DNA from 3 places in the Mesorhizobium sp. SP-1A genome. Region 2 is predicted to be linked to each of the others. Evidence: predicted binding sites of a transcription regulator. Region 2 holds the regulator's gene; each other region holds the start of a gene.
What was found. Region 2 encodes LexA, which represses DNA repair genes until DNA is damaged. Its sites were predicted from a motif close to TGTTCNNNNTGTGTTCNG; they were not measured.
Positions count from the first base shown of each region.

Region 1 (3,276 bases), on a different contig from region 2:
TCGCGACAATCCAGCCCGCTGAGCTTGCATGGTGTTCCGGGGAAAGCCATTTTGGCCGAACGGAGCGAATCGATGCGCGAGATCATATTCGACACGGAAACCACAGGTCTGGATGCCCGCGAGGACCGGATCATCGAGCTCGGCTGCATCGAGCTGGTCAATCGCTTCGCGACCGGGCGGACGTTCCATCACTATATCAATCCGCAGGGTCGCGCGATCAATGTCGAGGCGCAGGCCGTCCATGGCATCGGTGCGGACGATCTCGTCGGCAAACCCGTATTCGGCGATCTCGCGGAAGAATTTCTGACTTTCATCGACGGAGCCAAGCTGGTCGCCCATAATGCCGGTTTCGACATAGGCTTCATCAACGCCGAATTCGCCCGCCTTGGCCATCCGCCGGTTAGCCCCGAGCGCGTCGTGGACACGCTCGCATTGGCGCGGCGCAAGCACCCGATGGGCCCGAATTCGCTGGATGCGCTTTGCCGCCGCTACGGCATCGACAACGGCCGCCGGACCAAGCATGGCGCCTTGCTCGATTCCGAGCTTCTGGCCGAAGTCTACATCGAACTGATCGGCGGCAAACAGGCTGCGCTGATCCTCGACAGCATCGCGCTGCCGGCGGCGGATGGCGAAAATATTGCCGTGGCGGAGATCGTCGTCTCGGCACGGCCTTCGCCCTTGCCGGCGCGGCTGACGGAAGTCGAGCGTGCGGCACATGCGAAGATGGTCGAATCGCTTGGCGAGAAGGCGCTTTGGGCGCGCCTCGACCAAAGCTGAACGAACGGACGATCGTCCGGGGCTTAAAAGCCTCAATTGTCGTCTTCGACCACGCGCAGCCTGAGCTGGCCGGTCTTGGAATCCGCCGTGCGCTTGCTTGCCGCCGCGTGCGTGGCCGTTTCGGCCTCTGCCTCGCCGGCATGCTCGCCGAATTCCAGCGCCTCGATCTTCTGGCCGCGCCTGGTCACCTTGGAGGAGGAGACGAGTATGTCGTCAATGTCCTTCGAGGCCTGCCCGAAATGCGCCTGCAACTTGCGCACCCGCTCGTCGAGACGTCCGACATCTTCCATCAGCCGCACCACCTCGCCCTGGATCAGGTGTGCCTGCTCTCGCATGCGCGCGTCCTTGAGGATGGCCTGAACCACCTGGATCGACAGCATCAGCAGAGATGGCGAGACGATGACGACGCGGGCCCGATGGGCACGCTGCACCAGCGCCTCGAAATTCTCGTGGATTTCGGCAAAGACCGATTCCGACGGCACGAACATGAAGGCCGTGTCCTGCGTCTCGCCCTGGATCAGGTATTTTTCGGAAATGTCGCGGATATGGACCTCGACATCGCGGCGGAACGATTGTGACGCCACCTTCTGCAGGTCCGGGCTCTCGGCGGCGCGGATGGCGTTCCAGGCTTCCAGCGGGAATTTGGCGTCGATGACCAGGTCAGGCGCGCCGTTGGGCATCTTGACGATGCAATCCGGCCGGCTGCCGTTCGATAGCGTTGCCTGGAACGCATAGGCGCCGTGCGGCAGCCCATCGGCGACGATCGCCTCCATGCGCGATTGGCCGAATGCGCCGCGCGTCTGCTTGTTGGAGAGGATCGCCTGCAATTGCACCACCTGCCCCGCCAGCGACTGGATGTTCCCCTGCGCGGTATCGATGACGGCGAGGCGTTCCTGCAGCTTGGCCAAGCTTTCGTGCGTCGAGCGCGCCTGTTCGGTCATCGACTGGCCGATGCGGCCGGTCATGGCGTCGAGGCGCTGCCCGAGCGATTGCGTCAACTCGGCCTGCCTTGCGCCGAACACCTCGGCCAGCGCGCCCATCGAGCCCTTCATCTCGGCCTGGGCCTGCAGGATGCCGGCCATGCGGGCCTCGGCCTCGCGGGTGCGTTCGACGGCCTCCGTTGCCGCCAGTGCGCGCGCCTGCGCCGAGCGCCACAACGCATAGGCAAGCCCGCCGAGAAGAACCAGAAGGACCACACCGCAGGCAGCCAGCGATTGCCCGAGCGTGAAGACGCTGGCGCCGAGACGGAGTACGGGTTCGGACAGGGGGCTGGCGGAATCGTTCATGGCGACACCATAGACGATTCGCCGCGACAGCATAGATCAAAACGTGAACATGTGGATATCGCACCGGTTGACGCTTTTCCGGCAAAGTCTTAGGTGAGGCGGCATGTCCATCAAGCCGCTCATCATCCTGCCCGATCCGGTCCTGCGCCAGGTGTCAAAGCCGGTGGAACGCGTCGACGACGCGCTGCGCAAGCTTGCCGACGACATGCTGGAAACCATGTATGACGCGCCGGGAATAGGTCTTGCCGCCATCCAGATCGGCGAGCCGATCCGGCTGCTGGTGATCGACCTCGCCAAGGAAGGCGAGGAGCCGGCGCCGCATGTCTTCGTCAATCCCGAGATCCTCGAAAGCTCCGGACAGCGCTCGACCTATGAGGAGGGTTGCCTGTCGATCCCGGACTACTACGCAGAGGTGGAGCGCCCGGCCTCGGTGCGGGCCAGATATCTGGACCGCAGCGGCAAGGAACAGGAGATCAAGGCCGAAGGACTGATGGCGACCTGTCTCCAGCACGAGATCGACCATCTCAACGGCGTTCTGTTCATCGACCATATCTCCAAACTCAAGCGCGACATGGTGATGCGCAAGTTCCGCAAGCTGGCAAAGGACCGTCCGGCGCCGAGCCGGCTGGTGGGCTAAGGCCGGCACATTTGCCACTGGCCCGCGGATTCTGGGTGAAATTCGCGAATCCGTTTGAAGCGGAAGACCGCGCGCCTTACAAAACCGGACCGAAAAACCGAGCCACGGACCAAAATGCCGCTTCGCGTCGTCTTCATGGGTACGCCGGAATTCTCCGTGCCGACCCTGCGCGCGCTGGCCGAGGCCGGGCACGAGATCGTCGCCGTCTACACTCAGCCGCCGCGCGCCGGCGGCCGGCGCGGGCTGGAACTGACGCCTTCGCCGGTGCAGCGCGAGGCCGAACGCCTCGGGGTGGAAGTTCGCACGCCTTTGACGCTCAAGGATGATTCGGATCGGCAGGCGTTCCGCTCGCTGGATGCGGACGTAGCGGTTGTCGTGGCCTATGGGCTCATTCTGCCGAAGCCGGTCCTCGACGCTCCCCGTCTCGGCTGCCTCAACGGCCACGCCTCGCTTTTGCCGCGCTGGCGCGGTGCCGCACCCATCCAGCGCGCGATTATGGCCGGCGATGCCGAGACCGGCATGATGGTGATGAGAATGGAGGAAGGCCTGGACACCGGACCGGTGGCGCTGGTTGAA
Region 1 is NZ_JAVXZD010000005.1:83,043-86,318, reverse strand. It holds gene coaE (dephospho-CoA kinase) at 1-22, shown strand, start outside; gene dnaQ (DNA polymerase III subunit epsilon) at 73-777, shown strand; gene QU595_RS21900 (DNA recombination protein RmuC) at 810-2,063, opposite strand; gene def (peptide deformylase) at 2,167-2,700, shown strand; gene fmt (methionyl-tRNA formyltransferase) at 2,815-3,276, shown strand, end outside.
Region 1: a site for LexA is predicted at 2,096-2,113, ahead of QU595_RS21900 (DNA recombination protein RmuC). Genes of this name have one in related genera too.

Region 2 (3,276 bases):
AAGTGGTCGGCCCCAGCTTCCAGATGTCGTTTGCGGCAACCGCCGCGCTGGTAGGCGCTTTTGCCGGCTGGACGGATTATAGGGCACGGAAGGGCCGATCGGCTCATATGCCGGTGACCGATCGCTCCCTTCCAGCCGCGGCAGTCGGCTGGCTGGGAAAAGGACTGGTGGCCGCTTCGGCGACCACCATCGTCGCCGGTCTCGCCACGACGCTTTATGCCGCCTGGCATTTTCAACGGATTTCGCCGCTCAGCCTGTTTGCCAACCTGGCCGTCATGCCGGTCGTATCGCTGGCCGTCATGCCGTTCGCGGTGTTCAGCGCGCTGGCGATGCCCTTCGGCGCGGACTGGCCCTTCCTCTATGTGATGGGGAAGGGGCTGACGGCCATGATCGCCATCTCGAACTGGCTGTCGGAGCATTCGCCGGTCGACGGAATAGGGCTGATCTCCTTGCAATCCGTCCTGCTGGTTACGGTCGCGCTGGTGATCGCCACCATGGCGACGACATGGTGGCGGCTGGCCGCCTTGCCTTTCGCGATCGCCGGTATCCTGACGTTGCGCGCGGTAGAGGTTCCGGATGTGCTGGTGGCCGAAGACGCGCGCCTCGTCGCGGTGCCGATCGGAGGCTCCGAGCTTGCAGTCAACCGGCCACGTCCCAGCGCCTTCGCGATGGATAATTGGCGCCGCGCCATGGATGCCGAAAACCTGGTTCTGCCGGAACGGTTGAAGGGCCCGGACCTGCGGTATACAGGCATCGATGCCAGTGAACTGCCGCCCGGCAGCCCGTTCCTGTGCGGCGCTGGACTGTGCGTGGCGCGCCATCCGAACGGAGCGATCGTCGCGCATGCGTCGACCCTTACCGCGGCGCGGTCCGCATGCGGCTTTGCGGCGCTCATCGTCATCGAGGACGCGACGGCAGCCGATCCCTGCAACGACCCGCTGATCGCCGTCGTCACGAAGCGGGATCTGGCCCGTTCCGGCAGCGCCGCTGTCCGCTTCAATCCGGCTTCGGCAACCGCGCAAGCGGAAATCCGCTTCGCCATCGAAGACGACTACCGTCCCTGGCATGTCCAGCGCCGGTTCTCCCGCGATGCAAGGGGATTGCCGCCATACCAACCGAAATCCGGAAAGCAGCGGTCGCCCAAGTCTTCTTCGCCGACGCCGTCGGCCTCACCACCGTCCGACGACGAAGCCAACGAGCCACAGGCGCGCTATCAATAGCGCCGGATCAGCCCGACGAGTCGCCCCTGCACCTTGACGCGATCCGGCCCGAAGATGCGCGTCTCGTAAGCGGGATTGGCCGCTTCCAGCGCGATCGAGGCGCCTTTCCGGCGGAAGCGCTTCAATGTCGCTTCCTCCTCGTCAATCAGCGCCACGACGATTTCGCCGGGGCTGGCGGTGTTGGCGTTGCGGATGATGACCGTATCGCCGTCGAAGATGCCGGCCTCGATCATGGAATCGCCCTTGACCATGAGGGCGTAGTGCTCGCCGCCGCTGATCATGTCCGGCGGCACCGAGATCGAGTGCGTCTTGTGCTGGATCGCGTCGATCGGGACACCGGCTGCGATACGGCCCATCACGGGCACGGAAATGGCGGGCGCGGCGTCGTCGTCATTGCTCGCAGCCGGGGCGCGGGGCGTTTCCTTGACCGGCCGGCCCAAACTGCCCTGGATGACGCTGGGCGAGAACTTTCGCGCCGCATTGAGGCCGGGAGCGATCGAGTCGGGCAGGCGCAGCACTTCCAGAGCCCGCGCCCGATTGGGGAGGCGGCGGATGAACCCGCGCTCCTCCAGCGCCGTGATCAGCCGGTGAATGCCGGATTTGGAAGCAAGATCAAGCGCCTCCTTCATCTCGTCGAAGGAGGGGGGGATGCCGCTTTCCTTCAACCGCTCGTGGATGAAAAGGAGAAGCTCATGTTGCTTGCGCGTCAGCATTGTTGCCCCCGAGGGATCGGAATCAGAAAAACAAACCCGGAACAAACACTATCTGTTCCAGTTGTGTTCCGCAACCGTTTAAAGTTCTGTGAACGCGTTGACGATTTGTTCAGCGCAGCATCAGCACGGTGCAGGTGTCGCCAACCTGCGCGGCTGGCGCGAATGGTGCCCGCACGATCAGCCCATCGGCATCCGCCAGCGTCTTGAGCATGGACGAATCCTGCACGCCAAAGGGTGTCGCAACCGTCCGCCCGGCGTCTTCCTTCAGCACCACCGCACGAACGTAATCCTCGCGCCGGTCGTTGGCAGGCATGGCGATGCCGAGCGTGGCTTCACGCATCACCTGCTGGAATGGCCGTCCGCCGAGGCCAGCGAGCAGGGGCTTCAGGAAAAGCTGCGAACAGACGATGCTCGCTACCGGATTTCCCGGCAAGCCGATGCAGCGGACGCCTTGCAGCCTGCCGAACATCAGCGGCTTGCCCGGGCGCATGGCGATGCGCCAGAAATCGAGCTTCATGCCCTCGGAGGTCAGCACGTCGTTGACCAGATCGTGGTCGCCGACCGAAGCACCGCCCAAAGTGACCAGCACGTCTGCCCTGGCGGCGACGGCTTTCCTGATGAGCGCCGCGATGGCTTCCCGGTTGTCGGAGGCGATGCCGAGATCGAGAACGTCTGCGCCCACCGAGCGCGCCGCCGCGACTACGCCGAAAGCGTTCGACGCGATGATCTTGCCCGGACCGAGATCGCTGCCGGGCGGCAAGAGCTCGTCGCCAGTCGCGATGATCGCGACCAGCGGCCTGCGCACCACGTCGAGGCGCGGATGGTTGGCCGAAGCGGCAAGGGACAGCGCCGCTGCATCGAGGATGCGGCCTTTCTTCAACAATATCTCGCCTTCGGAGAAGTCGAGGCCGGTAAACCGGATATGACGACCCGGTGCAGAGCCTTCCAGCACCTGGATCAGGCCTTCTCCGAGGTCGCGGACATTCTCCTGGATGACGATGGCGTCCGCGCCGGCGGGCAATGGCGCCCCGGTGAAGATGCGAACCGCTTCGCCGCTGCCGACATGGCCTTGAAAAGGGTGGCCCGCGGCGGCAGTGCCGACAACGGCGAGCCGGGCCGGCACGGTGGCGACATCGTCCGCGCGCAACGCATAGCCGTCCATGGCGGAGGCGTCGAAGGGAGGCTGGGTGCGCAGAGCGGCCAGCGGGCCGGCCAGCACGCGCTCAAAGGCTTCGGAGAGCGCGACGCTTTCAGCCGGAAGCGGTTCGACGCCATCCAGCAGCCTCGCCAGCGCCTCGGAAACCGGAACCAGCGCCATCAATCGCCTGCCTTGTAGTCGCCCG
Region 2 is NZ_JAVXZD010000010.1:72,785-76,060, reverse strand. It holds gene QU595_RS27585 (ComEC/Rec2 family competence protein) at 1-1,220, shown strand, start outside; gene lexA (transcriptional repressor LexA) at 1,214-1,933, opposite strand; gene glp (gephyrin-like molybdotransferase Glp) at 2,043-3,251, opposite strand; gene moaC (cyclic pyranopterin monophosphate synthase MoaC) at 3,251-3,276, opposite strand, start outside.

Region 3 (3,276 bases), on a different contig from region 2:
GATCTCGACTGTCCGAAAGCAGGCATCGTTTGCGACAGCAGACCACTTGTCGGCACGCGATTCCGGGAAAAATCGCTCCGAACCACCCTATGCCGCCTGCATCAGCCTGTCGGATGCCACGCGATAGGAGATGGCCTCGGCAAGATGGATGCGCCCGACCGTCTCGTTTCCCTCGAGATCGGCCAGCGTGCGCGCCACCTTGAGGATGCGGTGATAGGCCCTTGCCGACAGGCCGAGTTTTTCGCTGGCGTCGCCGAGCAGGGCCTGGCCGCCGGCGTCGGGAGCAGCGATCTTCTCGATCAGTGCCGCGCCGCAATGAGCGTTGGTGACGACGCCGGACGCGCCGAGCCTCTCGAAACGCTCGGCCTGAATGGCACGTGCGCGCGCCACGCGCGCTGCAACGGCGGCGCTGGGCTCCGACTGTCCGGGGCGCACGAGATCGCTCGCCGAGACGGCCGGCACCTCGACGCGCAGGTCGATGCGGTCCAGCAGCGGACCGGAAATGCGCGCCTGATAGTCGGCCTTGCAGCGTTCGCCGCGCGCGCAACGCCAGCCCGGCTCCCCGGCCATGCCGCAGCGGCATGGGTTCATGGCCGCGACAAGCTGGATGCGCGAAGGATAGGATATGCGATGATTGGCGCGGGCGATGACGCATTCGCCGGTCTCGAGCGGCTGGCGCAACGCATCCAGTGCCTGCGGGGAGAATTCCGGGAATTCGTCGAGGAAAAGCACGCCGTTATGTGCGAGCGAAACCTCGCCCGGCCGCGCACGCAGGCCGCCGCCCACCAGTGCCGCCATTGAAGCCGAATGATGCGGCGCCCTGAACGGCCGCCGGTCGCTCAATCGCCCTTCCGCCAGTTCGCCGGCAACCGACGCGATCATCGACACTTCCAGCAATTCCCTCGGCGCCAGCGGCGGCAGGATCGACGGCAGACGCTGCGCCAGCATGGACTTTCCCGAACCGGGCGGGCCAGCCATCAGCAGGTTGTGTCCGCCGGCGGCGGCCACCTCCAGCGCCCGACGGGCGCTCTCCTGCCCCTTGATGTCGGCAAGGTCCGGCAAGACACCCGCTCCCTGCCGCACGCCGGCTTCCGGCCTGGACAGGACCTGCGTGCCGCGAAAATGGTTGGCGATGGCTATCAGGCTGCGCGGCGCCAGTATGTCGATCTCCGCGCTCGCCCAAGCCGCTTCCGGCCCGCAGACATGCGGGCAGATGAGGCCCTTGCCTTCCGCATTGGCGCCGATCGCGGCCGGCAGCACGCCCGCGACCGCCGCAATGGCGCCGTCCAGCGACAATTCACCCAGCACCACATAGCCGGCCAGGGCATCCGCGGGGACGGCGCCGAGCGCCGCCATAAGCCCGAGTGCGATGGGCAGGTCGTAGTGGCTGCCTTCCTTGGGCAGGTCCGCCGGAGCCAGATTGACCGTCACCTTGCGCGCCGGCATCGACAGGCCGGAGGCATGAAGTGCCGCCTGCACGCGTTCCCGGCTTTCGGCGACCGCCTTGTCGGGCAGGCCGACGATCGACATGCCCACCTTGCCAGGCGCAACCATGACCTGCACATCGACCGGAACGGCCTCTATGCCCTGGAACGCGACCGTGCGCACCCGTGCGATCATTCCGAAAACCCCGCCCCACGCGGGCTCTGCGCCCGCAACGCCCGAAAGCGTCATTATCGGCAAGACAACCACGGAACGCGGTTCAAATCAAGAACATTAAGAGAACAATTTCGCGCCACGGCTGCGAGCGCGGTTGTGCCGGTTGCAATGCCGGAACATTGCGGCGGTCCAAGAGCGTCCGTTCGGATCGCGGCAGCGGCGCCCTCAGGCGCGCTTGGCCTCCACCGCGTCCCAAAAAAGAGCGGCGATGTCGGTGCCGCCGAAGCGTTTCACCTCGCGTATGCCGGTCGGCGAGGTGACGTTGATCTCGGTCATCCAGTCGCCGATGACGTCGATGCCGACGAGGATGAAGCCGCGTGCCTTGAGCGACGGTCCGATGGCCGCGCATATCTCGCGCTCGCGCGGGGTCAGCTCGGTCTTTTCGGCACGGCCGCCGACATGCATGTTGGAACGCGAATCATGTTCCGCCGGGACACGGTTGACCGCACCCACCGGCTCGCCATCGATCAGGATGATGCGCTTGTCTCCGGCGCGCACTTCCTTGAGGTAGCGCTGCACGATGAAGGGCTCGCGAAAGAGCTGGCCGAACATCTCGAGCAATGAAGCCAGGTTGCGGTCGGCTTCCTGCATGTGGAAGATGCCGGCGCCGCCATTGCCGTAGAGCGGCTTGACGATGATGTCGCCGTATTGGCGGCGGAAGGCGGCGACTTCCTGCGGGTCCTTGGTGATGAGGGTTTCCGGCATGAGGCCGGAGAATTCGGTGACGAAAATCTTCTCTGGGCTGTTGCGCACCCAGGCCGGATCGTTGACCACCAGCGTCTTCGGATGGATGCGCTCCAGCATATGCGTGGTGGTTATGTAGTTCATGTCGAAGGGCGGGTCCTGGCGCAGCAGCACCACGTCCATTTCCGAAAGATCGGTGCGCACCGGCTCGCCCAGCGAATAGTGGCTGCCCTTCTCGTCGCGCACCTGCATCTCCTCCACGCGGGCGAAGACGGTGGCGCCCCATTGGGAGAGCCGGTCGGGCGTGTAGTGATAGAGCTTGTGCCCGCGCCGCTGCGCTTCCAGGCAAAGCGCGAAGGTGGTGTCGCCCGCGATCGACACGGTCGAGATATGATCCATCTGGACAGCGATCTTGAGCGGCATGGCGGGACTACTCCTGAAACGATGCTCGGTCGCAAGCATTTATAGTCTCCCGACCCGCATGCCAATTGCCGCCTCGCGGTTTTCGCGGGATCGTCGGCCGAAACTGCCCATTGTTCTCGAAGCCCGGGACCGGATCCCCTGCCCTGGCGAGAGATACCTTTCCTAAAGGGTTTGCTGCGACTGTCGGAAAAAATACCGAAACAAAAAGCAGGAACAGGGAATGCACATGCCGTTTGGCGCCGCGCTGTCAGGCAGGGAAGGCGCAGATATGGCCTTGACGGATCCGCTTACCGGGCTTGGCAACCATCGCCGTTTCTTCGACAAGATCGACCGGCTGATCGCCGACCGCTCGGACGATCCGGCCCCGTTTGCCATCGGCATCCTCGACCTCGACGGCTTCAAGCCGATCAACGACCTGTTCGGGCACAAGGCCGGCGACGACATTCTGGTGCAGGTGGCGATGCGCCTGCGCGCCTCGATGGACGGGCATTCCACGGTTTGCCGTATCGG
Region 3 is NZ_JAVXZD010000015.1:11,618-14,893, reverse strand. It holds gene QU595_RS29630 (YifB family Mg chelatase-like AAA ATPase) at 88-1,620, opposite strand; gene gshB (glutathione synthase) at 1,825-2,766, opposite strand; gene QU595_RS29620 (putative bifunctional diguanylate cyclase/phosphodiesterase) at 2,987-3,276, shown strand, end outside.
Region 3: a site for LexA is predicted at 1,710-1,727, ahead of QU595_RS29630 (YifB family Mg chelatase-like AAA ATPase). Genes of this name have one in related genera too.